2 regions of the Leifsonia sp. HAY1-4F genome follow, and region 1 is predicted to be linked to the other one. Evidence: riboswitches for the same ligand, from Rfam matches in the RefSeq annotation. Region 1 holds a riboswitch; the other holds the start of a gene.

Evidence for each region. A riboswitch is a leader RNA that binds a small molecule or an ion and turns the genes downstream of it on or off. The one in region 1 is predicted to bind thiamine pyrophosphate.
Region 2: it holds a riboswitch for thiamine pyrophosphate, as region 1 does, so the genes downstream of both, ACPYOG_RS18305 (ECF transporter S component) here and thiC (phosphomethylpyrimidine synthase ThiC) in region 1, are expected to answer to the same signal.

The regions. Positions count from the first base shown of each region.
Region 1 covers NZ_JBNDHX010000004.1:23,014-47,509, reverse strand. Annotated here, with positions in the region: gene ACPYOG_RS01760 (LacI family DNA-binding transcriptional regulator) at 1-875, shown strand, start outside; gene ACPYOG_RS01755 (ABC transporter substrate-binding protein) at 1,061-2,398, shown strand; gene ACPYOG_RS01750 (carbohydrate ABC transporter permease) at 2,452-3,438, shown strand; gene ACPYOG_RS01745 (carbohydrate ABC transporter permease) at 3,435-4,391, shown strand; gene ACPYOG_RS01740 (family 43 glycosylhydrolase) at 4,388-5,308, shown strand; gene ACPYOG_RS01735 (LacI family DNA-binding transcriptional regulator) at 5,305-6,306, shown strand; gene ACPYOG_RS01730 (glycoside hydrolase family 43 protein) at 6,303-7,949, shown strand; gene ACPYOG_RS01725 (hydroxyacid dehydrogenase) at 7,946-8,944, shown strand; gene ACPYOG_RS01720 (galactose-binding domain-containing protein) at 9,022-13,638, shown strand; gene ACPYOG_RS01715 (glycoside hydrolase family 43 protein) at 13,614-14,600, shown strand; gene thiD (bifunctional hydroxymethylpyrimidine kinase/phosphomethylpyrimidine kinase) at 14,603-15,481, opposite strand; TPP riboswitch at 15,536-15,644, shown strand; gene thiC (phosphomethylpyrimidine synthase ThiC) at 15,643-17,376, shown strand; gene thiE (thiamine phosphate synthase) at 17,373-18,014, opposite strand; gene thiO (glycine oxidase ThiO) at 18,042-19,262, shown strand; gene thiS (sulfur carrier protein ThiS) at 19,259-19,498, shown strand; gene ACPYOG_RS01685 (thiazole synthase) at 19,525-20,328, shown strand; gene ACPYOG_RS01680 (ThiF family adenylyltransferase) at 20,325-21,554, shown strand; gene ACPYOG_RS01675 (RDD family protein) at 21,668-22,861, shown strand; gene ACPYOG_RS01670 (FtsK/SpoIIIE domain-containing protein) at 22,858-24,496, shown strand, end outside.
Region 2 covers NZ_JBNDHX010000152.1:304-5,990, forward strand. Annotated here, with positions in the region: partial or broken gene ACPYOG_RS18280 (RNA 2'-phosphotransferase) at 1-158, shown strand, start outside; gene ACPYOG_RS18285 (hypothetical protein) at 211-489, opposite strand; gene ACPYOG_RS18290 (nucleoside/nucleotide kinase family protein) at 486-1,148, opposite strand; gene ACPYOG_RS18295 (energy-coupling factor transporter transmembrane component T family protein) at 1,132-1,911, opposite strand; gene ACPYOG_RS18300 (ABC transporter ATP-binding protein) at 1,908-3,419, opposite strand; gene ACPYOG_RS18305 (ECF transporter S component) at 3,425-4,048, opposite strand; TPP riboswitch at 4,083-4,193, opposite strand; gene ACPYOG_RS18310 (spore germination protein GerW family protein) at 4,293-4,625, opposite strand; partial or broken gene ACPYOG_RS18315 (Y-family DNA polymerase) at 4,678-5,687, opposite strand, start outside.

The sequences.
Region 1 (24,496 bases):
CGAACACCCAGGCGCAGGCGATGTCGGCGGGCGCATCGTCCACCGTCGCGATCCTGGTCTCCGAGATCGACGATCCCGGCTCGTCCGCCCTGGTGTCCGGTGCTCTGAAGCGCGTCCGGGAGACGGGCAACGCGCTGATCGTGGGTCTGTCGGGGCTGACCGGGACGGATGAGCTGGATGCGCTCCGCGCCCTGCGCGGCCAGCGGCCGAAGGCTGTGGTCATCGCTGTGAGCCGCACGACCGACGCCGTTCGCGAGGAGGCGTTCCGGGAGGAGCTCACCGCGTTCGCCGATGCGGGTGGACGCGTGTCGGTGATCGGCGCCAACTCGTTCGGGTTCGACGAGGTGCTGCTGCGGAACGCCGACTCCTCCGCCGCACTCGCCCGCGCCCTCATCGCCCGGGGCTACCGGCGATTCGCCATCGTCGCGGCGTCGGCGGATCAGATCACGTCGCAGGAGCGGCTGCGCGGATTCATGGAGGAGGCGGCGAGCGAAGGGCTCTCCATCGACCCTGCCCTCGTCGTCTCAGCAGATTTCGATCGCGACGGCGGGTATGCGGCCGCCGGGGCGCTGATCGACCGCCTCGACGATATCGAGGTGATCTTCGCCGTGAGCGACGCGATGGCTCTCGGAGTGATCGCGAGGCTCCGCGAGAACGGGGTCGCCGTGCCCGGCCGGGTCGCAGTCGCGGGATTCGACGACGTCCCCCTGGTCCGGGATCTGACCCCGCCCCTGACGACGGTCCGGATCCCTCTGGAGGAGATGGCGGCCCTCGCGGTCGACCAGGTGCTGGGCGAGACCGGGACGCGCGGACCGCGGACACTCGAGCTCACGGGCGAGGTCGTCGTCCGGGCCAGCACCCCGGCGAAGGCGTAGGACGCAGCGTCCGGTCCGCGCCTGTTCGCGCCCTGTTCGTTTCCGTATGCCTGTCAGCCGGTGGACATCCACGAGGTGTTGACAACCCCCACTGACGCACCGTAGCTTACGGATAGCGTTTTCCACGCGAGACAGCACCAAGCAGATCCGTGAGTCCTCCACTCACGTCACGAAGGAGTGAACGAATGCGAAAAGCACACACCCGTGCGCTCGCCCTGGTAGCCGGGGTCGCAGCCCTGGGCCTCCTGGCCGGGTGCAGCGCGCCCTCCAGCCCATCGGCGTCCGCGACCTCGAAGAAGCCCGCCGTCATCGACGTGTGGGGTTGGGACGCCGAGATGACCCCGAACATCGTCAAGGCGTTCAACGCCAGCCACACGGATGTCCAGGTCAACTACGTCCTGCAGGCGAGCAACCCGGCGACGGTGACCAACTTCCGCAACGTCATGAAGTCCAAGAAGGGCATCCCCTGCTGGGTGCCCGCCACCGGCCCGGTGACGACAGCGGTCGTCAACGGCTGGGCGCAGGACATCACGAAGTACATCAAGCCGATCGAGAGCAAGTTCTCCGCGGGAGCGCTCGCCGGCGCCAAGCTGGACGGCAAGTACTACGGGTTCCCCAGCGGCCCGGATGCGACGTTCGCGCTGGTCAACGAGAAGGTCTACAGCGACAACGGCATCGCCGTGCCGAAGACGTGGGACGACCTGATCGCCGCGGGCAAGCAGCTCAAGCCGAAGGGCATCACGGTCATCAACCTCGCGGGTGAGGACCCCTCGACGCTCATCCAGATCGAGCAGCTCGCCGGCGCCAAGTGGTTCACGATCGACGGCGACCGCTGGAAGGTGAACTTCACCGACGCGAACTCGCTGAAGGGCGCCGACGTGATCCAGCAGATCGTGGACAACGACCTCGCGTCGCACCAGACGTACCAGGACCGGCCCTCGCTCTACGCGTACTTCGACAGCGGCAAGCTCGCGACCGTTCCTCTGGCGTGGTGGTCGCTGTTCGGCTACCAGACCAACCTCAAGGCCTCCCTCGGGACCTGGAAGGCTGTGGACTTCCCGCAGCTGAGCGACTCGGGACCCTTCAAGACGCCCGGCATCGCCAACCCCGGCATCGTGCCGGTCGGCTGCAAGGACCCGGCCGCCGCGGTCGAGTACCAGACCTGGGTGGCGACCTCCGCCGCGGGAATCGCGGCGTCGAAGAGTACGAAGACCGACGCCATCAGCCTGCCGACGTCTCTGAAGGACGTGTCGAAGTACACCGCGGCTATCGTGCCCGACAAGCTCATCGACCCGGCGCAGAGCAAGGATCAGGTGGGCGCTGTGATCTCCAAGGCGCAGTCCGCCGCCATCGGCTCCTTCAATGAAGGCCCGGACTACGACGCCTGGTTCCCTGAGCTCCAGGACCAGTGGGGCAAGGCGATGGCCAAGCAGATCACGGTCAAGCAGGCACTGGAGAACGTTCAGGCGTTCGTGGTCCAGGACCTGAAGACCAAGGGCATCAACTACACGGTCGCGAAGTAACACAGGTGAGGGGTGCGCCCGAGCGGCGCACCCCTCCCGGAAAGGAGACGGCGATGTCTTCGGCCACAAAGACGAGCGAAGCCGGGCCCGCGCGCAGCGCCACCCGGAGCACTCCGCTCCCGAGCGCCGGTCGGCGGCCGAGACGACGGATGTCGTGGCGGCACGTGCAGTCGCTGAAGGGAGCATCCTTCACCTGGCCCTTCGTCGCCGGCTTCGCCGTCTTCACCGTGCTGCCCGTCCTCCTCGGGCTCGGGCAGAGCTTCTTCACGGTGAAGAGCTCCGGGCTCGGGTTCAGCGCAGCGCAGACGTCGTTCACGGGATTCGACAACTTCGTGCGCGCACTGGGCGATGAGACGTTCTGGGCGTCGATGATCCGGGTGGCCATCTACGCCGCCGTCATGGTGCCCGTCACGATGATGGTGAGCCTGACGATGGCCCTCCTCCTCGATGCCGTCCGCCGGCGCGTGGCCAACCGGTTCCGGCTCCTGCTGCTCATCCCGTACATGATCCCGGGGATCGTGGCGACCATGATCTGGCTCTACCTGTACAGCCCGAACGTCGGCCCGATCCGCCCGGTCCTGGCGCTCGTCGGGCTCGACGTGAACTTCTTCGCGGGCAACATGGTCTGGGTCGGGATCGGCAACCTGGTCGTCTGGGGCACCATCGGGTTCAACATGCTGATCCTGTACGGATCGCTGCAGGCCGTCCCACGGGATGTCTTCGAAGCCGCGCGGGTCGACGGCGCCTCCGAAGTGCGCATCGCCTTCTCCATCAAGGTGCCCTACGTGCGCGGCACCCTGGTGCTCACGGGTCTGCTCTCCATCATCGGCACGCTGCAGATCTTCGCCGAGCCGACGCTCTTCCGGACGGTCTCCCCGGAGACCATCACCAAGGACTTCACTCCGACGATGGTCATCTACAACCAGGCCTTCCAGGTCGGGAACCTCAACTACGCCGCTGCCCTCTCCATCATCCTCGCCCTGGTCGTGGGGATCGCCTCGGCAGTGATCTACCGTCTCGCGAACAGGGTGGACAAATGAGCCTCATCGACACACAGATCGCCGGCCCGGACCTGCTGGACGCCGGCAGCGCCTCCCCGCGTGGATCCGGACGGCGGCGCCGGGCCGTGGAGCATGACGCGGGCGAGATGGCCGGCCGGCGCGGCGGCGCCAAGTGGGTGGTCATCATCGGGCTGGTCGCGTTCGCGCTCTACTCGATCGGGCCCGCCTGGTGGCTGATCGTCTCCGCCACCAAGTCGAAGCAGGACCTCTTCACGACGAGCGGTCTCTGGTTCTCCCACTTCAACCTCTTCGAGAACCTCGCCTCGCTGTTCTCCTACCAGGACGGCATCTTCTCGCTGTGGCTGTGGAACTCGACGGTGTACGCGGTGCTGGGCTCGCTCGGGCAGACCTTTGTGGCGCTCGCCGCGGGCTACGGACTGGCGATGTACCGGTTCAAGGGACGCGGCGCGACCGTGGCCTTCATCATCGCCTCCTTCCTCATCCCGAGCACGCTGCTCACCATCCCCTCGTATCTGCTGTACGTGCAGCTCGGCATCTACAACACGATCTGGGCGATGATCGTCCCGGCGTTCTTCAGCCCGTTCGCGGTGTACTTGGCGAAGGTCTACACCGAGGGGGCGATGCCGGCCGAGCTGATGGAGGCCGCACGCATCGACGGTGCGGGGGAGTACCGGATCTTCTTCCGGATCGGGCTGCGACTGCTGACCACGGCGGGAGCGACCATCTTCCTGCTCCACTTCGTCGGATCCTGGAACGGCTTCTTCGGGCCGCTGGTGTTCCTGCGCGACTCCGACAAGTGGCCCGTGATGCTCGGGCTGTACTCGTGGCTGCAACGCGGGGTCGACTCCACGGTCGATCTGACGAGCCTGGTGATCACCGGCTCGCTCGTCGCGACGATCCCGATGGTCCTTCTGATGATCGCGATGCAGCGGTACTGGAAATCCGGCGTGACCATGGGGAGCATCAAATGACCTTCGAATCCACCCGTCCCGCCGACATCCGCCCCGGCACCGCATTCATCGACGACACCGGCGAGATCGCCCAGCTGCACGGCGTCGGGATCCAGCGCTTCGGCGACCGCTTCTACGCCTGGGGCGAGGACAAGCGCGCCGGATCGGTGTTCACGGCGGTCGCCTGCTACTCGTCCCTGGATCTCGCCGAGTGGCGCTTCGAGGGGAACTCGCTGGTCGCGGGCGAGGGAGACCTCGGTCCCGACCGGATCATCGAGCGTCCGAAGGTGCTCCGCCGTCCGGACGGCGCGTACGTGATGTTCCTGCACGTCGACACCGCCGACTACCGCTTCGCCCGCGTCGGCTACGCGATCGGCGACAACCCGGTGGGGCCGTTCCGGTATGTGGGGAGCGAGCGCCCACTGGGCAACGTCAGCCGCGATATCGGCGTCTACCAGGAGGACGGAGTCGGGTACCTGCTCTCCGAGGACCGCGACAACGGCCTGCACATCTACCGGCTGGCTCCCGATCACCTGTCGGTGGAGGCGATCGTGGCGACGACGCGCAAGGACGATCAGTCGGGCGGGTACGAGTCGCCCGCGCTGGTCCGTCACGACGGCCTCTACTACCTGTTCGGGTCCGATCTCACCGGGTGGTCGACCAACGACAACAAAGTGGCGACGGCGGCCGACCTGAGCGGGCCCTGGTCCACCTGGGAGGACATCGCGCCCCCGGGATCCGCGACCTTCGACTCGCAGGTGAGCGCGGTCGTCCCTGTCGGCGACGGCGCGCGGCCGGCCTTCGTCTACGTCGGCGACCGGTGGCTCAGCGACGATCTGGCGAACTCCCCGGCGGTGTGGCTCCCGATGGAGATCTCCGGCGGCCGTGCGCGGATCAGCTGGGCCGACGAGTGGAGGCTCGAGGTCCCGCGCGCATGACTCTGGAGTACCGGCCGACCATCCTCGACGTCGCCCAGACGGCCGGCGTGAGCTCACGTACCGTGACCCGGGTCATCCAGGGCTCGGCGGTCGTCAGCGCGTCCACCCAGGACCGGGTGGAGCGGGCGATGCGCGAGCTCGGGTACATCGTCCCGGCGCACGGCGCCCCTGCGGGGACGACGCAGATCGCACTGATCGCCATGCACGGGATCAACCCGACGATCCTGCACGGCGTCCTCGACGGTGTCACGTCCGAGGGCCGCCGACGCGGTCTCCTCGTCACCCAGGCGGACGTTATCGCACCCGCGGATCACCTGGAGAGCTCATTGCTGGAGGTCGTCGGCCGCAAGATCGAGGAGGGCGCCTCGGGTGCGATCCTCGTCGCGACCGCGGACATCTTCTCTAAGGTGGCGGCCGTCCTCGCCCGGCGTCTGCCGGTCGTCGTCGCCCTGGCGGAGCACGAGACCGCCTCGTCGGTCACGATCGACTCGTACAACGGTGCGGTGCAGGCGACCCGGCACCTCCTCGCGCTCGGGCACGCCGAGCTGGCGCACGTCGCCGGCCCCGCGAACCTGGTGCACGCACAGGCCAGAACGCAGGGCTTCCTCGACACGCTCGAGGAGGCAGGGCTCGAGCCCGTGGATGTGGTCCCGGGCGACTGGTCGGCGGCATCCGGCTTCGCCGCGGGTGAACGGTTGCTCGCATCCACGGCGTCGGCCGTCTTCTGCGCGAGCGATCAGGTGGCGCTGGGGGTCATGCACGCCTATGCCCGTGCCGGGCGTCCCGCCCCGGACGGCATCAGCGTGGTCGGGTACGACGACGAGCCGGGGGCGGCGTTCTTCACGCCGGCCCTGACGACGATCCGCCAGGACTACCGGCGCGTCGGCGTCGCCGCGATCGACGTGTTCGCGCAGGCGCAGGCGGCCGGAGCGCCGAGGCACGCCGACCTCCTGCCGGAGCTCATCGTCCGCGCATCGACCGGGAGGCCGGTCCGGTGACGGGTACGACGACGCAACAGGGGCTGTTGACGAACCCGGTCATCCGCGGCTTCGCCCCGGATCCGTCCATCGTCCGGCTCGGCGAGTGGTACTTCGTCGCCGTGAGCTCGTTCGAGTGGTTCCCGACCATCCCGATCCACCGGTCGCGCGATCTGATCGACTGGGAGTACGCGGGTCACGTCGCGAGCGCCGTCCCGGAGGGATCGCTCGCCGGGTATGCGGACTCGGCCGGCATCTGGGCGCCGGCGCTGAGTGTCGCCGCGGGCAGGCTCTGGGTGACCTACTCGATCGTGGAATCCCTCCAGAAGCCGTACTTCAACCTGTCCACGTACATCACGACCGCCGCCGTCGCGGAGGGCGCGCTCTCGGACTGGGACGTCCCGGTGCGGGTGCCCTCGCACGGCTTCGATCCGTCCCTGTTCCACCACGACGGGCGGACCTGGCTCGCCAACCTGCAGAACGACCATCGTCCGGACGGCGACCGGTTCTCCGGCATCGTCCTCACCGAGCTGGAGCGCACGGACGGGACATTCCGCACGGTCGGCGGGACGCAGCTGCTCCTGCAGCGCGACACGCTCATCGAGGGTCCGAAGCTGCTGTTCAAGGACGGCTGGTTCTACCTCTCGCTGGCCGAGGGAGGCACCGGTGTCGAGCACGGCGTGCTCGTCGCGCGAAGCCGCGACGTCACCGGGCCGTACGAGATCGACCGGCAGCCGCTGCTGACCACGCGCGACGACCCGGAGTGGCCCCTGCAGAAGGCCGGGCACGGTGAGTTCGTGCAGGCGCCCGATGGTTCCTGGTACCTCGTGCACCTCGTCTCCCGGCCCATCCGGACCCCGAGTGGAGTGCAGAGCCCGCTCGGCCGGGAGACCGCCGTGCAGGCCATCGTCTGGGACGACGACGGCTGGCCCCGCCTTGCGCAGGGAGGCTGGCATCCTGCTGTCGAGGTCGCCGTCCCGGCGGTTCCCGCCCCGGAGCGGGCGGCGACCGGGCCGGCCCGGGGGAGCGCAGTGCTCGACTGGCCGTGGAGCACTCTTCGCGCTCCCGCCACGAGCGAGTGGGTGGACGTCGTCGACGAGCATTCGTTCCGGCTGCGCGGACGCCAGGGAATCGAGTCCTGGCGCGCGAACAGCCTCGTCGGCCAGCGCCTCACCGAGCACCACGCCGTCGCCGAGGTGACCATGGAGGCGCACCCGGCCACGTTCGCGCACTCCGCCGGTCTGGTGCTCTGGTACAACTCCTCCGCGTACATCTCGCTGCAGCTCACCTGGGCCGAGCCCGAGGGCGAGCCACAGCGCGGCCAGCAATTCGAGGAGGGCGGGGGCGGGATCGTCCTCGTGCTCACCGCCCGGAGCGTCGACGGATCCGTGGAGCTCGCGCGGAGCGCGGCCGATGCCGGACCCTGGCGGCTGCGCGCCGAGCTCGATCACGGCACCGCGCGCTTCGCCGCCGGCCGCGACGACGGAAGCGCCCTCGAACCGTTCGGGCCGGAGGTCGACGCATCCTTCCTGTCGGACGACTTCGGGCCGCTTCTGCGCTTCACCGGCACATTCGCCGCGGTCAACGCCTTCGACCTCGTCGATGAGGCGTTCACCGCGACCTTCAGCCGCTTCACCCTCACCACGAGCACACGGAGATCATGATGAAAGCCGTCTTCGGGATGGGGCAGCACCTGATCCCGTTCCTCTTCTCGCCCGACGACATCGCCGAGCTGCAGGAGTACGTCGAGATCGACCCGGCTCGCGCCATCGCTTCGGTCGCGGACCTCGATCCGGCCGAACGCCCGGCGATCGACACCCTGATCACCGGGTGGGGTGGCCCGGAGCTCACGCGGGACGAGCTCGATCAGCTGCCCGGCCTGCGCGCGATCGTCCATGCCGCCGGCACCGTCCGGTTCGTGGATCCCGACGCCTGGCACCGCGGCATCGTCGTGTCGTCCGGCGCGTGGGCCAACGCCGTCCCCGTCGCGGAGTTCACCGTCGCGATGATCGTGCTCGCCGGGAAGGACGCCTTCTGGGTCGCTCGGACGTACGCCGCCGAGCAGCGCGAGATCCACCGGGAGGCGGAGCTGCCTGCCATCGGCAACTTCGGCCGCACCGTCGGGATCGTGGGCGCCTCACGCATCGGGTCGCGGGTGATCCGCCTGCTGCAGGCCTACGACCTGCGGGTGCTCGTCTTCGACCCGTTCTGCACGCAGGAGCAGGCGCGTCTCCTCGGCGCCGAACTGGTCTCCGACCTCTCCGAGCTCGCGCGGCGCAGCAGCGTCCTCTCCATTCACGCGCCCAGCCGCCCGGAGACGTGGGGGATGATCTCACGGGAGGTGCTGGCGGCTCTGCCGGACGGCGCGACCATCGTCAACACGGCTCGGGCCGACATCGTCGACCAGGATGCGCTCATCGCAGAACTCCGGTCGGGGCGGCTGCGCGCTGTCCTCGATGTGACCGACCCCGAAGTCCTGCCGAAGGGGCACATCCTCTACAGCCTCCCCAACGTCCATCTGACGCCGCACCTGGCCGGCGCGGCCGGGAACGAGCTGCGCAGGATCGGGGAGTCCGCCGTCGCGGAGGTCCGCAGGCACGCGCGCGGCCAGCCCTTGCGCCATGCGGTCGAGTTCGCCGAGCTCGCTCGCATGGCCTGACCGCGCGTCACATCATGGAAAACGCTATCCACTCTCATTCCGATCAGCTCCAACCGTCAACGAAGAAGGTACCGATCGTGCAACAGCGCAGTGTTCCCTCACCCCGCCCGCGGGGCCGACTCGCATTCCTCAGCGGACTGATCGCGGTCGTGCTCGCGGCAGCCACTCTGCAGCTCGCCGCAAGCCCGGCGACCGCCGCGCCGGTGGCCGCGGCCGTGCCGGTCGCATCGGCCGTGACGGCCACCACCTGCACCGTCGAGTTCCATCCGACGGTCAGCAGCCAGGGCTTCGTCCATCCTGGAGTCGGACTGACCGCTCCCGTGCTCGAGAACGCCAGGACCCAGATCGCGACAGGCGCCGAGCCGTGGTCGAGCTACTACGCGTCGATGACGCAATCCTCCGCCGCCAGCACCACGGCCTCGTCGTCGAACGCGAGCAGCGCCGACCCGACCAAGCCCGGCACGGTGGCCTTCAACAGCCAGGGGGTGGAAGGCAGGTTCATCGCGGACGGCCTCAAGGCGTACACGCAGACCCTGATGTACGTGTTCACCGGATCGGAGGTCTACCGCAAGAACGCGATGAACATCATCCGGATCTGGGAGCAGATGGACCCCAGCCAGTACGCCTACTACACCGACGCGCACATCCACACCGGCATCCCGATGAACCGCATGGTGACCGCCGCCGAGATCCTCCGCTACAGCTCCTGCGCGAACGAGGAGACGCCGTGGACCGACGCCGACACGGCCGCCTTCACGAAGAACCTGATCACGCCGGTCATCGAGACCTTCCAGCACGACAACAACTACTTCATGAACCAGCACACGTACCCGCTGATGGGTGCGATGGCCGGATACATCTTCACCGACAACGCTCCCCGTTACGCCGAAGCGGTCGAGTGGTTCACCGTCAACGCCACGGCCACGGACCAGGGCTTCAACGGCTCCATCTCGCGACTGTTCCGGATGGTCACGAAGGACGACTCGACCGGCCAGGCGATCGCCGACCCGCACGTCCAGCACGTCGAGATGGGGCGCGACCAGGCGCACGGCGGCGGCGACATCACCAACGCGTACTACCTGGCGCGGATGATGCTGGCTCAGGGGACGAAGGTCGACCCGACCGCCGGCACGATCTCCACAGCAGCGAACGCCGTCGGTCCCTACGAGTTCCTCGGCGACCGCATCCTCTCGGCCGCGGACTACTTCTGGCAGTACATGCTCGGCTACGACACTGCGTGGACCCCTGTGGCGTACGCGATCTCTCCGGACGGGACGATCCGCGACACGTACAACCACATCTCCTCGGGCTACCGCGGCCGATTCAACACGGCCAGCTTCTGGGACCTGTACTACTACTACACGTATGACCGGGGCCTCGATCTGAAGACCGTCGCGCCGCACTTCTACGAAGCGTTCACCAAGCGGCTGCCGCTGACGTACTACTACGGCGGGTCTGCGCAGAACGCCTGGGACGGCGTCGACGGCGGCGGCGACTTCTGGCTCTACATGCCGGCCGCGGCCGCTGGCAGCTCGGTCCCGAAGAAGGAGACGAGCGGCACGACGCTGGAGGTCGAGGACCGCTACACCGACATCTCCGGGCAGGTCGAGTCCGGCACGGACGGCACCACCGGCTATGTCCGGCTCGGCGCGACGACGGCCGGATCGAAGATCGCGTTCCTGGAGGGTTCGACGGCCGCGAAGACCATCGGACTGCGCGTTCGCACCGACGCACCAGTCGACCTACGGCTCACCTCGGGGCTCGACGAGACGGTGACCATCCCGGACACCGGGTCGCAGTGGCGGAACGTCCTGGTGAAGCTCGCCACCGGAGAGTCGATCGGCGATCTGATCTACCTCCAGGCGAACGGCACCGGCGGCCACGTCGATATCGACAGCATCGACACCGCGATCGCCTCCCATTCGACTCCTCCTGTTCTCCCGACCACGGTTCCCAGCCGCCTCGTGGGCTACGCCGGCGCGTCCTCCGTCACGGCGTTCGCGGCGACGGATCCGGGTACGGGGGAGACCCTCACGTACACGGCTGCCGGCCTCCCCTCCGGGGCATCGCTGGACTCCGGGTCCGGCGCGCTCACCTGGGCTCCTGCTGCAGCGGGCTCCGCGGACGTCGTGGTCTCGGTGGATGACGGGACGACTGTGGCCGCACGCCATATCGAACTGGACTCCGCGACATCGCGCGACGGCGCCCTGACGCTTGCGAAACAGGGCTTCGACTCGAACGCGATCTACGAAAGCGCGACCTCGGCCGCCTACACCGCTGCGGTCGCCGACGCGACCACGCTCTCCCACCACGGTTCGGACGCCGACTACCTCGCCGCCGTGCAGAAGGTCGTCGCGGCGACCGCCGGTCTCCGGCTGGTGTCGCCGCGGATCGCGGACGGAAGTCTGAACTACCCGGCCCTGCTGACCAGTTCGACGATGGGCGCCGACGTCGGCAAGCTCGACGACTCGAGCAACCTGACGGGATCGAGCTATCCGCAGGCGGTGAACCTCACCCACACGTTCGACTTCGGGCCGGACTTCCGCGTGTCGGCGTCATCGTTCGGCCTGGAGTCGAACATCTTCGCCGACCGGATCGCGGGCTCGGCGGTGTTCGGCTCGAACGACGCCACCAACTGGACGCGATTGACGCCCGGTCTGACCACGATGACGCAGGACTTCCAGACACTCGCAGTGTCGCCCGACCTGGCCGGCCAGCAGTTCCGCTACTTCCGGATCAAGATGCTGGATCCCCAGCCGGACGTGCTCCACAACACCATCGTGAACCTGATGGAGCTGACGGAGTTCCACGTCTTCGGTGACCGCCACGAGATCGGAAACGAGGTCGCTCAGGCCACGATCAGCTCGCCGAAGGCCATCGCGGGCAAGATCTCCTCCGGCGACCCGGTGACGGTCTCGGTGGTCACGAAGACCGCCGTGGGCTCCGTGTCGGCGACGATCCAAGGGACGAAGGTCGCCGCCGCCTCCTCCGACGGCGTCCATTGGACCGTGACAGCGCCGGTCGCCGCGACGGCGTCCGGTCCGGTGACGCTGGCCATCGACGAAACGGATGCCCGCGGCACGGCTGGGCCGACGCTCTACGGCACCACGGACGGGTCCGCCTTGTTCGTCGGCGGCGACGGGAGCAAGCTGGTCGACGTCGCGAACGACGCGAAGGTGACCGCCTCGGACAAGCAGTGGCCCGGCAACGGACTGAGCGCGGACCAGGTGGGATACCTGCTCTTCGACGGCAGGGCGGACACCGCAGGCGATCTCAACACGGCCACCGGTTCGTACTACGTGATCGACTTCGGCGCCGACGCGAAGATCGCGCTCGACCAGGTCTTCCTCCTGCCGAGGGCGACCAAGGCGACCAGGGCGAACGGCACTGTGGTCCAGGCCTCCGACGACGGGACGACCTGGAAGGATCTGACCACAGCGCTCTCCGGCGCCGCGGAAGGCACGTGGTCGGACGCCGGAGCGGTCGCCGCGGGAGGCCAGTCCTACCGCTACCTCCGCCTGATCAACCAGACGGCGTGGAGCGGCGACCTCGCAGAGGTCCAGCTCTACGGCAGCCTGACCTACGCCGACGGCTACTTCGACACCCAGGTGGCCGACACCTCCACGTCGACCCGTGCGAGCGCCGATGCGTACGCCCAGAAGGTGGCCGCCCTGCGCACCCAGTGGAACGCGCCAGGGGCGGACCGCACCAGCGTGCTGAAGCGGCTCGCCGCCGCGAAGTCGATCCTGGTCCCCGAATCGTCGCTGTTCCCGACGATCTCCGTCGCGCGTTCGCAGGTGGTCGCCTCCTCCGCCTCCTGGGACGGCACGGCGAACGCCGCCGACAATGGCTGGCGTGCGTTCGACGGCGATCCGGCGACGGCCACCGACACCAAGACCGCGGCGGGCTGGGTGCAGGTCGACCTCGGCGCGGGCAACGCCCGCACCGTCGGCAGCGTCCGGTTCCTGCCGCGCGTCGGGAACTTCGCCCGGATGAACGGCGGTGTCTTCCAGGGCTCGAACGACGCAGCGACGTGGGACACCCTCGCCACCGTGAGCGGCGTGTCCGCCGTGCAGTGGTACGACCTGCCCGTGACCTCGGGGATCGCCTACCGCTACCTGCGGTACTTCACATCCACGGGATACGCGAACGTCGCCGAACTGCAGTTCAAGGAGCGCGTCGTCGACACGACGCTGCTCACGGCACGGATCTCCGCCGGCGAAACGGCGGCGGACCCGGAGATCTGGACCGCTGCCTCCATCGACTCCCTGAACCAGGCGGTCGCGTCGGGGAAGGCGACGCTCGCGGGCGACTCGCCCACCCAGGCCGAGGTCGACGCCGCGGCGCAGGGGATCGCGGATGCGATCGCCGGACTCCAGCCGTTGGGAACCGCCTGGAGCGCGGCCCAGGTCTACACGAAGGGCGACCAGGTCACGTACGACGGCAACAACTTCATCGCCCAATGGTGGACGCAGGGCCAGGTGCCCGGGGCCTCCCCGTGGAGTGCCTGGGCGCAGGTCGGTCAGCGGACGCAGTGCCAGGCCGGCTGGAGCCGCACCTGGACGGCGAGCTGGCAGTACAACGAGGGCGACATCGCGGTGCAGGCCGGTCACCGCTGGCAGGCGAAGTGGTCGACCAGGAATCAGACTCCCGGGGACGCCAACGGCCCGTGGACGGATCTCGGCACCTGCTGATGGGCAGCGAGTACGGCTACCTGTTCGCCCACTTCCGGGAGGAACCGGACGGCTATGCGGAGCGCATCCACTTCTCGCTGAGCGAGGGCGACTCCCCGTTGCGGTGGCTTCCGCTCTGGAACGGTGAGCCGCGGCTGACCTCCACTCTCGGCACGACGGGCGTCCGCGACCCCGCGATCGTGAAGGATGCGGCGGGACGGTTCCACGTGCTGTGCACGGACCTCCGGGTCTGGGGCGGAGACGACGCCGGCTGGGACGCCTGGCGACGGCGTGGCAGCCGCTCGCTCATCGTCTGGGACTCCGACGACCTGGTCGAGTGGACGGGCCCGCGCGCAGTGGAGGTCGCTCCGGCGACCGCCGGGATGGCGTGGGCCCCGGAGACGACGGTCGACCCGGACACCGGCGAGCACCTCGTCTTCTGGTCGTCGTGCCTCTTCGACGAGTCCGATGGCGACCACACGGGCGAGACCTACAGCCGCATCCTGTACTCCCGGACGCGCGACTTCGTGCGGTTCACCCCTGCGGAGACGCTCATCGACAGCGGCCTCGACATCATCGACACGGCACTCCTGCAGGAGAACGGCCGCGTCCACCGGTTCAGCAAGGACGAGAGCCATGGGCCGGGCAGGTCCGGAATCCACCAGGAGGTCGGCTCCGGACTCTTCGCCGACGACTTCGTCACGGTCGGCACGCTGATCGGAGCGGACCTGTTCGCCGGCGTCGAAGCGCCGATCGTCCTGAAGGACCCCCACGAGTCCCGGTGGTATCTCTTCCTCGATCAGTACAGCACGAGCCCGCAGGGCTACTTCGCCCTGGAAAGCACCGATCCCGTCAGCGGCGACTGGAGTCCGGTCCCCGCCGACCGCGTGCGGATCGCGCCGGGGACCAAGCACGGCACGATCCTCCGCCTCGACCGCGAGGAATGGCTCCGGCTCCGCCCCTTCGCCGAGGAGGTCGCCTGACCTCACGCCACCGGATCCTGCTCGGCGACCGCCGACCCGTCCCCCTCCGGCCACAGGTGGTGGAAATGGTCGAGCGGGCCCGGACCACGGCCGACGTCGAGGCGATCGGCTGATGCGAGTGCGCCGGTCAGCCACGTCTTCGTCACCCGGAGAGCGTCCAGCCAGTCTCCCGACCGTGCGCGATTCGTGGCCAGCCCGGCCGACAGTGAACAGCCCGTGCCATGGGTGTTCGCCGTCGCCACTCGTGGCGCCATCAGCGAAGAGACGGCCCGGCCGGTGCCGAGCGTGTCCCGTGGATCGATCACGGCGTCGGGGGAGGTCGCACCGCCGAGGTGCCCACCCGTGACGAGCACAGCGACCTCGTAGGCCTCGGAGAGCCGCTGGGCCTGCGCGATCGCCGCGTCCCAGGACGACGCAGGCGGTTCGTCGGCTAGCGCTGCGAGCTCGTCCAGGTTGGGTGTGACCACGCTGCACAGCGGCAGGAGGCCGCGGAGCGCCTGCAGCAGGTCGTCGCGTCCCAGCGCGTCGCCGGTGCTGGCTTTCAGCACAGGATCGAGCACCACGATCGGCGGGGTGGTCTCGGCGAGCCATGCGCCGAGGACCGCGGCGTTGTCGGCGGTGGCGAGCATCCCGATCTTCACGGCATCGATCGTGACGTCGTCGCTGACGGCGGCGAGCTGTTCGGCGAGGAAGGAGGGCGGAGGGGTGTGGATGGTGCGGACCTCGGTGGTGTTCTGCGCGACGAGGGCGGTGACGACGGCCATGCCGTACCCGCCGTTGGCGGCGATGCTCTTGAGGTCGGCGTGGATGCCCGCACCGCCGGTGGGGTCCGTGCCGGCGATGCTGAGCACGCGCGGGATGCTGTGCTCGCGGGGGCTCATGGCGCGACCCTAGCAGGTCGGTTCGACGCCCCTCCGGATCGTGCGCTATGGTCGGTGCATCCACACGGGAGCCCTCGCAAGGGCTGAGATCGGGCTGACGCGGCCTGCGACCGTTCGAACCTGTCCGGGTAATTCCGGCGAAGGAAGTAGGAGTCTCCTCGATGGATTCTGTCGTAACTGCACGCGCTCTGGCCTTTCTGCACGACACGGAGCACGACCTCCACGTGCCGGTCGATCGGATCGGTCTGGACCCCTCGCCGGACGGCACGGCCAACCCGCCGGTGACGGTGTACCGGACCGAGGGACCGGGCAGTGACCCGGTCGTCGGTCTGCCGCCGCTCCGCGAGAAGTGGATCGCCGGCCGCGCCGACACGGAGGTGTACCCGGGCCGGGAGCGCAACCTGCAGGATGACGGCCGTTCGGCGATCCGCCGTGGCGAGGCGTCGGCGGAGTGGCGCGGCGCCAAGCCGCCGGTGCGCCGGGCGCTCCCCGGACGCACGATCACGCAGATGCGCTACGCCCGCGAAGGAGTGATCACTCCCGAGATGCGGTTCGTGGCGCTGCGGGAGGGCTGCGACGTCGAGCTGGTGCGTTCGGAGCTGGCGGCCGGCCGGGCGATCATCCCGAACAACGTCAACCACCCGGAGTCGGAGCCGATGATCATCGGCAAGGCGTTCCTGGTGAAGATCAACGCCAACATCGGCAACTCCGCGGTGACCAGCTCGATCGCCGAGGAGGTATCCAAGCTGCAGTGGGCGACGACCTGGGGCGCGGACACGGTGATGGACCTCTCCACCGGCGACGACATCCACACGACCCGTGAGTGGATCATCCGCAACTCGCCGGTGCCGATCGGAACCGTCCCGATCTACCAGGCGCTGGAGAAGGTGAACGGGGATGCGTCCGCGCTCACCTGGGAGGTGTACCGGGACACAGTCATCGAGCAGTGCGAGCAGGGCGTGGACTACATGACCGTCCACGCGGGCGTACTGCTGCGGTACGTGCCGTTGACGGCGGAGCGGGTGACCGGGATCGTCTCGCGTGGCGGCTCGATCATGGCCGGCTGGTGCCTGGCGCACCACCAGGAGAACTTCCTCTACACGCACTTCGACGAACTCTGCGAGATCTTCGCGCAGTACGACGTCGCGTTCTCCCTCGGCGACGGGCTGCGGCCGGGGTCCATCGCCGACGCGAACGACGCCGCCCAGTTCGCCGAGCTGGACACCCTCGCCGAGCTGACCAAGCGTGCCTGGACGTACGACGTGCAGGTCATGGTCGAGGGCCCCGGACACGTCCCGTTCCACCTGGTCCGGGAGAACGTCGAGCGACAGCAGGAGCTCTGCGACGGCGCCCCCTTTTACACGCTCGGCCCGCTGGTGACCGACATCGCTCCGGGCTACGACCACATCACCTCGGCGATCGGGGCGACCGAGATCGCCCGCTACGGCACGGCGATGCTCTGCTACGTGACGCCGAAGGAGCACCTGGGCCTGCCGGACCGGGACGATGTGAAGACCGGGGTCATCACATACAAGATCGCCGCCCACGCGGCCGACGTCGCCAAGGGCCACCCGGGCGCGCAGGCACGGGACGACGCGCTCTCGAAGGCCCGGTTCGAGTTCCGCTGGCGCGACCAGTTCGCCCTGTCGCTGGACCCGGTCACCGCGCAGGAGTTCCACGACGAGACCCTGCCGGCCGAACCGGCGAAGACGGCGCACTTCTGCTCGATGTGCGGGCCGAAGTTCTGCTCGATGCGCATCTCGCAGGACATCCGCGACCAGTTCGGCGGTGTCACCGAGCAGCAGCGGGTCGCCGGGATGGCGGCCAAATCGGCCGAGTTCGCCGAGTCCGGCGGGAAGGTCTACCTTCCCGCGCCCACCACCGGCCGCCCCTAGCCGTGGTGCGCGAGGACCGGGAGCGCCGCGCGCAACCGCCCGGCGCTTCCGGCGGGGTCATCCGACTCGGTGATCGCCCGCACGACGACCACGCGCTCGGCGCCCGCCGCCACGACCTCTCCGATGGTGGTCTCGTCGATGCCGCCGATCGCGAACCACGGCCGCGTCGCGGCGCGGGCGGCCGCGTAGCCGACGAGCCCGAGGCCCACACCGGCGCGGCCGGGCTTCGTGGGCGTCGGCCAGACCGGGCCGACGCAGAAGTAGTCCAGCCCGTCGGCGGAGATCGCGGCGTCGATCTGCTCGGCGCTGTGAGTGGAGAGCCCGATCGCCGTGCCCGCCCCGACGACCGTCCGGGCGACCGGCGCCGGCAGATCCTTCTGCCCGAGGTGCAGCACAGGGGCCCCGGAGACGCGGGCGATGTCGGCGCGGTCATTGACCGCCCAGAGCTTGCCGTGCCGGGCGGCGACGTCGGCAAGGACCGCGAGGACGTCGAGCTCTTCGCCGCCTTCGAGGGTCTTGTCGCGCAGCTGGATGATGTCGACTCCACCGGAGAAGGCCGCGTCGGCGAAGTCGGCGAAGTCGCCCTGACGGGTTCGGGCATCGGTGCAGAGATAGAGTTGCGCGGCGGCGAGGGACATGAGGCCAGGGTAGCCGCGGCCGGGGGAGTGTCCGGGTCCGAGGCCGTCGAGGCCGTGGACGTCGTGGTCGTCGGTGGCGGGATCATCGGTCTGGCCATCGCCTGGACGGTCGCCCGGACCGGCCGGTCGGTCCGGGTGTTCGATCCGGCTCCGGCCCGTGGCGCCACCTTCGCCGCCGCTGGGATGCTCGCGCCGGTGAGCGAGTACCACTACCAGGAGGACGCCCTCCTGGAGCTCATGGTCGCGTCGGCGGAACGGTACCCCGACTTCGTCGAGGCGCTCGCGGCGGACGGCACCGCCACCGGGTACCTGCCGACCGAGACCCTCCTGGTCGGAGTCGACCAGGGGGACCGGCGGGCCCTGGCGGACCTCCACGCGGCGCATCGCGCCCGGAGGCTCGTGGCCGACCCGATCTCCCTCGCCGACCTCCGGACGCTCGAGCCCTGCCTCGGCCCCCGGGTGACGTCCGGGTACCGTGTCCACGGCGACCATCAGGTCGATCCCCGCCTGCTGGCGAAGCGGTTACTGGCGGAACTGGAGAGCGCACCGGTCGCCGGCATCGTCCCCGAGCGGGTCGTGACGCTGCTGCACAGCGATCCGGCGGACGCCGGCTCGCGGGTGACCGGCGTCCGCGGGGAGCGCGGGACGACCGTGACAGCGACAGAGGTCGTCCTCGCGAACGGTCTCGGTGCGAGCAGTATCGGCGACCTGCCCGACGGGCTGGTGCTGCCGCTGCGCCCGGTGTTCGGCGACATCCTGCGGCTGCGCGTGCCCGACCGGCTCCGGCCGCTGCTCACCGCGACGGTCCGCGCCTTCGTCCGCGGCGAGAGCGTCTACCTCGTCCCGCGGGCGGACGGCACCCTCGTCATCGGCGCGACCCAGCGCGAGGACGGGCTCGCCGGCGTGTCCGCGGCCGGCGTCCATCGGCTGCTGCGGGACGCGCAGGACGTCCTCCCGGCCGTCGCCGAGCTGGAGCTTCTGGAGGCGACGGCACGCGCACGCCCGGCGACGCCCGACAACGCTCCCCTTCTCGGCCGCGTGCGAAGCGGCGACGGCGACGTGCCGGGCCTGATCGTGGCGACCGGCTTCTTCCGGCACGGCGTGCTGCTCGCCCCCATCGCCGCGGAGGTCTGCCTCGGACTCATGGAGGGGCTGCCGGACGACGAGCGCTGGAACCGGTTCCGCCCCCACCGGTTCGCACCACAGGACGCCGCGCTCGCCGCGGCGGAGAGGAACACCATCCGATGATCACGATCACCGTCAATGGACAGAGCCGGAGCGCGGAGGCCGCGTTCTCGGTCGCCGACCTCGTCGCCGACCTCACCGGGATCCGGGTCGACGCGGCCGGCGCCATCCCGGACGGAGGAGCCCTCGGTACGGCCGTCGCCGTGAACTCCGTCGTCGTGCCCCGCGCCGGCTGGACTGCGGAGGAACTCGCGGACGGCGACGTGGTCGAGATCGTCAGCGCCACCCAGGGAGGTTGACCATGCGCACCGACGCACCGATTGCGATGGACGCGCTGGACGCGCCCGCCGGGACGACCGCCGCGGACCCGCTGACCATCGACGGCGTCGAGCTCGGGTCCCGCCTGATCATGGGGACGGGAGGCGCCCCGAGCCTGGCCGGGCTCGGCGCCGCCCTGGCCGCCTCCGGGACGGAGCTCACGACCGTCGCCATGCGCCGCCACGATCCGTCGTCGGAGGGATCGCTGTTCCGGCTGATCGCCGACGCGGGCATCCGCCTGCTGCCCAACACGGCCGGATGCCTGACCGCCCGGGAGGCCGTGCTCACCGCCGAGCTGGCGCGCGAGGCGCTCGGAACGAACTGGATCAAGCTGGAGGTGATCGCCGACGAGGACACCCTCCTCCCGGACGGTGCCGAGCTCGCGGTCGCAACCGAGCAGCTCGTGTCGCGCGGATTCGTCGTCTTCGCCTACACCAACGACGATCCGGCGCTCGCCCGCCGGCTCGAGGACCTCGGCGCGGCGGCCGTCATGCCGCTCGGCGCGCCGATCGGCACGGGACTCGGCATCCTCAACCCGCACAACATCGCGCTGATCGCTGAGCGGGCGAGCGTTCCGGTCGTCCTGGACGCCGGGATCGGCACGGCCTCCGACGCGGCGCTCGCCATGGAGCTGGGCTGCGACGCCGTCCTGCTCGCCACCGCCGTCACCCGCGCCCAGGATCCCGTGGGCATGGCCGCGGCCTTCCGGCACGCCGTGATAGCGGGGCGCCTCGCCGCGCGCTCGGGCCGCATCCCCCGGCGGACCGTCTCGCTCGCGTCGTCGCCGATGGACGGGCGGCCCGACCTGTGAGCGCAAGGGAGGCGCGCTCCGCCGCAGGCCCGCTGGTCGACGCGGCCGGCTCGCTCGGTCCCGCGGAGGCGGACCGCTACTCGCGTCACCTGCTGCTCCCCGGGTTCGGGGGTGACGCACAACGGCGGCTGAAGAACGCCCGGGTGCTCGTGGTCGGCGCCGGCGGCCTCGGATCTCCGGTACTCCTCTATCTCGCCGCCGCCGGTGTCGGAACCCTCGGCATCGTCGACGACGACCGCGTGGAGACGAGCAACCTCCAGCGGCAGGTCATCCACGGCACCGGTGACGTGGGCCGGCTCAAGGTCGACTCGGCACGGGACACACTCGAGTCGGTCAATCCGCTCGTGCGCGTGGAGACGCATCCCTACCGTTTGATGGCCGAGAACGCGGTCGGGCTGATCGAGCGCTATGACCTCGTGGTGGACGGCGCCGACAACTTCGCCACCCGCTACCTCGTCTCCGACGCGGCCGAGTTCGCCGGGAAGCCCTGCGTCTGGGGTTCGATCCTGCAGTTCGGCGCGCAGGTCAGCGTTTTCTGGACCGGGCACGGCCCGACCTACCGCGACCTCTACCCGGACTCTCCGCCGCCCGAGTCGGCGCCGTCGTGCGGCGAGGCCGGCGTGCTCGGGATGCTCTGCGGCGCGGCCGGATCGGTCATGGCCGCCGAGGCGGTCAAGCTCATCACCGGTACGGGCAGGTCGCTGCTCGGCCGGCTGGCGCTCTTCGACATCGGCGAGGCCACCTGGCGCGAGCTGACGATCCCTGCCCCCGCCGTCCGCCGGCGACCGGTGCGGAACATCGCGCAGTCCGCGGAGAGCTGTGCGCCCGCGATGGTCGGCGCAGAGGTCGGCGTCGGCGTCGAGGCCCGGAGGACGGTCACCGTCGAGGAACTCCGCGCGATTCTCGCGTCGGCACGACCCGAGTCATCGCGGCGTCCCGAACTCATCGACGTCCGCGAGCCGGAGGAGTACGCCGCCGTGCACCTGCCGGGATCCCGGTCGTGGCCGCTCAGCATCCTCCGCACCCGCGGTGTGCCGGCCGGGCTGCGCCGTGAGACGGACATCGTGCTTCTCTGCAAGGCCGGACCACGGGCCGAGCTCGCCGCTGAGATCGTCCGCGGCGCCGGCTTCGGGAACACCCGAGTGCTCGTCGGCGGCGTCGATGAGTGGCTCAGGAGTACCGGCGGCGCGGCAGCAGCCGGGACGCAGGTCGCCGGCAATCGGTAGGGTGGCTTCTCGACGGGCATGGTGAGGCCTCCCCATCGACAGGGGATGCTCGGGCCGGTTGTCTTGGGGGAGCCTCGGCACGCGATCGAGGACGAGATCGAAGGGGAGACCGAGTGAGCAGTGGGCCCGCTGCGACGGGGCTGACGGAGCCGGGCAGCGACCTCGGCGCGCATCCGGACTTCGAGTACGCGCTCGCGCTCGGCCTGCGGCCCGCCCCGATCGGCAGGCGCGCTCTCGCGTTCGGGGTCGAGGTGGCGATCGTCGCGGTCGTGGCCGTGCCGGGGGTCATCGGCATGAGTCAGCTGGTGGCGGCTGCTGCGAGCGGGACGGCCGGTTCGCTCGTCTCGGTGATCCTGCTGCTGTCGAGCCTCTTCGTCGGCTATGCCTTCGTTCTGACGCAGGTCGTTCTCCACGGGCTGAAGGGCGTCACCGTGGGGAAGGCGATCTTCGGCATCCGGTCGGTGCGGGCCGCGACCCTCGGAAAGCCGGGATTCTGGCGCATGCTCGGGCGTGCGCTGATCCTTCAGGTGAGCCTGTGGGTCTCGCCACTCGCCGTCGTCCTGCTCCTCTCGCCGCTGTGGGATCCCGGGAGGCGAGGACGCGGCTGGCTCGATCGTGCGGGCGGCAACTGGCTGATCGACATCGCGCAGGGCCTCGATCCGTACGATGCCAAGGCTCTCCGGTTGGCGAAACGGGCGCTGGAGCCGGCGGCCGAACCGGCGCCGACGGGCCTCCCTTCGCTGGCGACCGTGTTCACCGGTTCCGCGATCGAGCCGATTCCGTTCGTTCCGGCGACGCGGCTCGAGTCCGCCATCGTCGGGGTGGTGCAGCAACCGCTCCCGGCGTCGCCGGAGCAACCCGCGCCGCAGGCGCAGGCGCAACCGCTCCCTCGGGTAGAGCCCCTCCCGACCGTGCAGCCCCTCCCCGGAGCGCACTCGGCACCGGCTGCGCGTCGCCCCCTGACCGAGGCCCTCCTGCTCTTCGACGACGGCACCCGCATCCGTGTGTCCGGGAGCGGGCTGATCGGCCGCAATCCGGAACCGCGCGCGCAGGAGGCGGTCGGGATGCTGGTTCCCATCGCCGACGAAAGCTGGTCGGTCTCCAAGACCCACGCCGCCTTCGGGTTCGACGACCGGGGATTCTGGATCGTCGACCGCGCCTCCCGCAACGGGACGTCGCTGCGCGTCGGCGAGGAGTTCGTGCGCGTCCCCACGCACTCGCCGACGCGGGTCGGCGAGGGGCAGACGGTGATGCTCGGCGAGCGCTCGTTCGTCGTGCTCGGGATCGACCAGGAAGCAGACGAATGAGGGTCAAGCTCGGTCTCCGTCGCGGCAACGCGGACGCCGTCGACATCGTGGTCACCGCCGATGCGACCGCGACGGTGGGAGACGTCGCGTGGGCGATCGTCGACTCCGATCCCGCCCTCCGGGCCTCGCCGGATCCGGCCGATCGGCTCACGCTGATGGTCTCCCCGCCCGAGTCCGACGCCTTCGTCGAACTCGTGCCCGAGACGCCGATCGGCGAGGCGGCGATCGGATCCGGCTTCAACGCGGTCGTCGTCCGGTGCGGCACGGAGGCGTCCCCAGCGGGTTCGCCGCAGCGCGGCGCCGCTGCGGCCACGGTGCGCGTGATGACGGGCCCGGCGCGCGGGGCGGAGTTCCTGCTCCCGGCCGGGAACAGCACGATCGGCCGCGTGGCCGGAAACGACGTGGTGCTCGAGGATCCACTCGTCTCCAAGCGCCATGCCCGGGTGGAGGTCGGCCCCGGCGGCGTGGAAGTGATCGATCTGAACTCGGCGAACGGCATCCTCGTCGACGGAGGGCTCGTCTCGCGGGTTCGCCTGAGCAGCGGGCAGAGCGTGATCCTGGGCGACTCGGAGATCCGGTTCACCGCAGAAGCGCCGGCCGCAGCCGAGACGACCCAGCAGGTGCTCGAGCGCGGCGGGGTTCTGCGATTCAACCGATCACCGAGGGTGGAGGGCCGTTACCCGGGTCAGAAGTACCCCTCGCCCGAGATTCCCGGGGAGTCGGAGCCTCAGGTCTTCCCCTGGGTGATGATGGTCGCGCCTGCGGTGATGGGTGCGGTGATGTTCGCCGTCACGCGCAACCCCCTCTCCCTCGCGTTCATCGCGCTTGCACCGATGATGATGCTCGGCAGCTACGTCGCCCAGTCGAGCGGTGTCAAACGCAAGCTCAAGATCTCCACCGAGAAGTTCGAACTGCAGCTGGAGGACCTCGAAGCCCGTGTCCTGGCGGAGGTTCCGCGCGAGCAGGAGGCCCGCCGGCGCGAGAGCCCCTCGGTGGCCGAGATCTATGCCGACGCCCTGCAGCTCGGTCCGATGCTCTGGACGCGGCGGCCGGAGCACTGGAACTTCCTCGACGTGCGACTGGGCCTCGGCACGATGCCGAGCCGCAACACCGTCACGTCGGACGACTTCGGCAAGGGGCTGCCGGCGTACACGCGCGCCGTCGAAGAGCTGAAGGCGCGCGCCGAGCTCGTGTCGGACGTGCCGCTGGTCGAGAACCTGCAACTCGCGGGGGCACTCGGTGTGTGCGGACCGGGCACCAGCGTGGCGGATACCGTGCGCGCCCTGATCGTGCAGTACGCCGGCCTGCACTCACCCGCAGAACTGACGATCGCCGCGATCCTCGGTGCGCGCTCGACCGCCGAGTTCGAGTGGCTCAAGTGGCTGCCGCACACCTCGTCGCCGCAGAGCTCGCTCGCCGGCGTGCACCTCGCGGACAGCACCTCCACCGCCACCTCGATCCTGAACGCCCTCGAGGAGCTCATCGAGACCCGGATCGACGTCAAACGCAGAGCGGACAGCGCGCGCGGCGCCCACGACGAAGGGGCGGCCGCGGTGCACCGCGGCGCCGCTGTCGGATCGGGGAACACCACCGGTTCGATCAATCCGCTCGTCGCGTCCCTCGTCGTCGTGATCG
Region 2 (5,687 bases), on a different contig from region 1:
ACGTGGAAACCGCCAGGAAGGTCGGCGCACGTCACGGACGACCAGTCGTCCTGACCGTGTGCGCCGGCGCGATGGCGGAAGCGGGCCTGGAGTTCTTCCGCTCGGCCAACGGCGTGTGGCTGGTCGACGAGGTGCCGGCGACGTTCGTCCGCCGATAGGCCGAACAGGTTTCTCATCGGCTCGGCGCACTAGCTGGTAGTGCGGGAGGGGTCAGGCGCCGTAGCCGAAGATCGACTCGTCCTCCTGGTCGGACTCGACCGGGTCGGAGTCCGGCTGGTCGAAGTGGTACGCGACCAGGCGCTGACCGTCCACCTCGCGCTCCTCGCCGGCGACGTACCAGAAGGTGGACTCGAGGCCCTCGACCGCGGCGATCACGCCGATGCGCTCATCCACTTTGCCGTCGATGAGGAAACGGCGGTCGGTCTGGCCGGCGAGCGGTCCGTCCACGTACTCGACGATGTATTCGGGGTCCTGGCGTGCCTCGGTCATGTGTCCACCATAGTCCCGGATCGACGGTCGCGGACCCCGGCGCTCAGATCGAGGGCCGACACGTCGAGGATCAGCGCGGCGTGGTCGAGTGGATGCTCGCGCGCCACGAAGCGGTCGAACTCCGCCTGCCAGGTGTCCCAGTGGGTGGCGAAGGTGTCGCCGTCGCGCGCCAAGGCGCGCTGCTTGCGGAGCGCGTCGTCGGCCCGCAGCCAGACGGTCAAGTCTGCGAGGGCCGCATTGCGAACGGACAGCGTGCCGCACCCCTCCACGATCAGCGGCTCGGGGCCGGTGACGGTCTCACGCCCGGCGGGACGGTCCGCCGCCCAGTCCCAGCGCTGCCAGGATCCGGCTCGGGAGGCGCGGAGCGGTTCGAGCAGGTCGTCGCCGACCGCGGTGCTCGCCGCGTCGAGGCCGTCCCAGCCGGGGTAGAGGTCGTCCATCCGGACCAGCCGCGGGTGGCCCTTCGCGGGCCAGGCGGCGAGCAGGAGATCGGCGAGCGAGCTCTTGCCCGCACCGCTCGGACCGTCGATGAGGATGACGGGAGTGCGTCCGCCTGCCGTGGCGGCATCCACGGCCTGGGTCACGGCGACGAAAAGCGCGGCGAGGTCGGCCGGCGCCTCGGCGGGCGCCTGCGCCGCCGACTCAGCCGAGCGGGGCATTCCAGCTCCCGGCGGCCACGGCCGCGGTGACCGCCGCCGCGGCGACCGCCAGCGCGACGCCCAGGGCCGCCCAGTCGCGCGCGCGGAAGACGGAGGGCCTCGCCCAGGTCCGCTGTCCGGGCGCGCCGAAGCCGCGCGCCTCCATCGCGGTCGCGAGCTTGGTGCCCCGCCGCAGCGACAGCACGAAGAGGGCGAACGACTGGCCGAGGAACCGGCGGATCGCACCGGATTCGGCGACCCCACGCGCCCGGCGGGCGAGGGTGAGCGCCCGCCAGTCCTCGGCGAACAGCCCGACCAGCCGGAGACCGGCGAGGCCGCCGATCACGAACCGGGCGGGCAGCCGGAGCAGCTGCGCCAGGCCGTCAGCGAGGTCGGTCGGGTCGATGGTCACGAAGAGGAGCACCGCGGGCAGGCCGATCGCCAGCACGCGCAGGGCGGTCGCGGCGCCGAGGCCGATCGAGCCCTGGCTGATCTCCACCGCCCACCACTGCACATAGACGGTGCCGGAGACCTGGCCGTAGAGGACCGTGGTCAACCCGGCGAGCGGGGCGGCGATCCAGACCGGGGCGGTGCGCGCCAGGACGGTGCGCACCGGGATGCCCGCGAAAGCCAGCAGCACCAGTTCGAGGATCAGCGCGACGCCCGCCGAGACCGGGTCGATGGAGAGTAGCAGCGCGACGGTGACGATCACGGAGGCGCCGAGCTTGGCGACCGGGTTCAGGGTCGCCAGCGGGCCGGTGCGCAGCGGCTGCACGAGCGTCATGCGGTCACCTCCGCAACATCCAGCCGAAGGGATGCGGCACCCACGGCGCGCACGAACTCCGCGTCGTGGGTGGCGGCGACGATGGCGTGACCCTCGTGGCGGAGGGAGGCGATCATCCGCACCAGCTCCTGCCAGGTGCGCGCATCCTGCCCGAAAGTCGGCTCATCCAGCACCAGGAGGCGGGGTCGCGTCGCGAGGGCCGTCGCAACCGAGAGCCGGCGCTTCTGACCGCCGGAGAGCGTGAAGGGGTTCGCGGCGGCGGCATCGGTCAGCGCGAGGCGGTCGAGCAGTTCATCCACCCGTTCGTCGACCTCAGTCGTCGGCAGGTGGAGCGCGCGCGGGCCGGCGGCGAGCTCGTCGCGGACCGTGCCTGCGATGAACTGGTGCTCCGGATTCTGGAAGACGCTCCCGATGCGCGTGAGCAGCTCGCGCGAGCGCCAGGATGCGGGATCCGAGGAGGCGCCGTCGGCCAGGAGGGGCTCCGCGATCAGCTCGCCGCCGAGACCGGGGAGCAGGCCGCCGAGGGTGAGGGCGAGGGTCGACTTGCCGGAGCCGTTCCGGCCGGTGAGGGCGAACGCGGAGCCCGCACGCACCTCGAGATCGACGGGATGCCCGACCGGCACGGCCGCGGCCGCGCCCGCCCGCGCACGGCGACGGCGACGTGGGCGTGTCATCGCCGCACGACCGAACGCGAGCGAGCGAGCGGTCAGCAGCGGCATCCCTTCGGGAACGACGGGTGCCTCGGGGACGGGCGTGCCCGGCAGCCAGACGCCGGCCCGCCCGAGCTCGCCGTCGGCATCGGCGAGCACGGCGTCCGGCGCGCCGTCGGCGAGCACGCCGCCGTCCGCTCCCAGCACGACGACGCGGGTGACCAGGTCCTGCCACACGGCGACGCGGTGCTCCACAACCACGAGCGTGGCGCCGGTCGTCTCGAGTGCGGCGAGCACCGCATCCCGCACTTCGAGCACGCCCTCGGGGTCGAGATTCGCCGTGGGCTCGTCCAGCAGCAGCAGGCCGGGACGCATGGCAAGCAGGCCCGCCAGCGCCAGGCGCTGCTTCTGGCCGCCGGAGAGCTGAGCCGTGGGGTGATCGAGGGGCACATCGAGGCCGACCTCTGCGAGAGACCGCCGGACGCGCATCCACAACTCGTCGCGCGGCACACCGAGGTTCTCGCCGGCGAAGGCGACGTCATCGCCCACCCGGGCGAGGATGACCTGGGCGTCCGGGTCCTGCAGCAGCAGTCCGGCCGTCCCCCGCGACTGAGCGGGCGGGCGCCCGGCCACGGTCAGCGACCCAGCGGACTCGCCGTCGTCGTCGCCGCCGAGCACGCCCGCGAGGCCGGCGAGCAGCGTGCTCTTGCCGGCGCCGGATGCGCCGAGGAGCAGCACCCGCTGCCCCGGCTCGATGCACAGGTCGACGCCGCGAACCGCCCACGCGCTTCGTCCCTCGTACCGCCAGCCCCAGTCGGCGACGCGAACCGCCGCCGGGGCGCCCTCTCCCGTGCTCACCGTCGTCAGGCCTGCGCGGTCCCCCGCGCCTCGCGGCCCGCGGCGAAGCGGCTCAATGCCCCGGTCCGCGCCAGGGCGCGCACCAGCAGCCAGGAGCCGAGGCCGGCCACGATCAGGCCCGAGATCGTCGTCGTGATCGCGTAGACGACGATGAACTCCGCCTTCGATCCGGGGTACCAGTACAGAAGGTCGAGGATGGACTCGGCGACGCCTGCGCCTGCACCCGCCAGCAGGGCGGGGACGAGCCGCCAGTTCGCGTAGAGGAACAGGGCGAAGACGATCTCCGCGCCGAGGCCCTGCACCACGCCGGAGAGCAGAGTGGCGACACCCCACTGCGTGCCGATCAGGGCCGAGACGACCGCGGCGACCAGCTCGCCGAACAGCGCGGCGCCCGGCTTGCGGACGATGAGAGCGACGAGGACGCCCGCGAACAGCCACGGGCCGTTGATGATGCCCTGGAAACCGGGCAGGACCGTCCCGACCGGGCCCGAGATGGGGTTGGAGACGATGTCCCAGACCCAGAAGACGACTCCGGATGCGACGGCGACGACGCTCGCGACGACGATGTCGACGACCCGCCAGCGCAGGACGCGCGACGAAAGGCCGGTGGAGGAGATGGTTGCGTGCACTGTACGTGCCCTTTCATTCAGCGAAACAGGGCACGGGATGTGAGAAGGTCCTCCCTGCGCTGGCATGACCCAGATCAGGTTCGACGGTCGAGACTTGGAGAAGTCTCCTCTCAGCCCGGCTCACCGGACTCCCGTGTTCGCACCCAGTGTATCCCTCGCGCCGCGCATCCATTCGTCCGGTCGGGGCGCGCAGGCGAGAGCAGTCGCCTCACGCTCGGCCGACTGTTCTCGAAGCGCTCGGGGACTACTTCTTGAGCGCGCGGATGACGCGGGCCCAGGCGTGACCGGCCACCCAGAAGAAGGGGATGCCGACCGCCAGCAGGGTGATCAGGTTGGGGCGGAAGCGGACGCCCAGCTCGTCGGATATGTAGGCGCCGAACGGGACGGCCATCCCGCCGCCGCCACCGCCGCCCGGGTTGTCCTCGCCGCCCTCGCCCATACCTCCGCCGCCGAAACCGAACTGCACGGCGGCGACCGGGACGATGGTCGTGCCATCCAGGACGATCGGTTCGCCGTAGACCGACTTGATACCGGAGCCGCTGATGGTCTCCGCGAGCTTGAGGGTGATGTTCGTCATGGAAGCCACCGTAGCGCGCGCCCTCCGGCCTGACCAGGCACCGGATGCCGGCTCAATCGCTCACGTACTTCGGGTTGCGTCCGTCCTGCTCCTCCTCGTCGGCGTCCCTCGACCGGCGGACGAGGGAGGCCGGTCCGATCGCGCCGCGCCCGAACCGGGCGCTCACCGCATCCAGGGTCCGCTCCGCCTCGCGCCACTCCTCGTCGGGATCCCACAGCGCGAGCGCGTCTCCGCCGGCGTCGAGCAACTGCTCGGCACGCACCCCGATCAAGCGGAGCGGGGTCTGCCGGACATCCAGGCCGAGCGCGCCGAAGACGTCCCAGGCCTCCTCGAAGAGACGCCGGCCCACGTTGGTCGGCTCGGCCAGAGTGCGGGAGCGGGTGATCGTGCGGAAGTCCGAGAAGCGGACCTTGATCGCGACAGTGCGCGCCACCAGTTCGTGTTCCCGCAGCCGCTCGCCGACCCGCCCGGAGAGCCGGAGGAATTCGCGGCGGAGGGTGTCCAGGTTTCCGACGTCGACGCCGAAGGTGTTCTCGTGCCCGATGCTCTTCTCGCGCGACTCCGTGACGATGCGGCGCGCATCCCTCCCGTTCGCCAGGTCGTGCAGCCGCCGCCCGCCGGCATCCCCGACCGCCTTCTGCAGCACGTGCAACGGGGCGTCCGCGAGATCGGCGACCGTGAGCAGCCCCATCCGCTCGAGCGACGCCTGGGTGCTGGCGCCGACGCCCCAGAGCGCACCGACCGGGAGGGGACGCAGGAACGCGAGCGTCTCGGCGCGCGGGATGACCAGGAGCCCGTCGGGCTTCGCACGGCCCGACGCGAGCTTCGCCATGAACTTCGTCGCGGCGACGCCGACCGAGCAGGTGAGGCCGGTCTCCTCGAAGACGCGGGACCGGATCAGTTCGGCGATGCGCCGCGGCGACCCCAGCAGACGCCGGGCGCCGGACACATCCAGGAACGCCTCGTCGATGCTGAGCGGCTCGACCAGGGGCGTCACCTCGTGGAAGATGTCCATCACAGCGGCCGAGTACTGGGTGTAGCGCTCGTAGTGCGGGGTCAGAA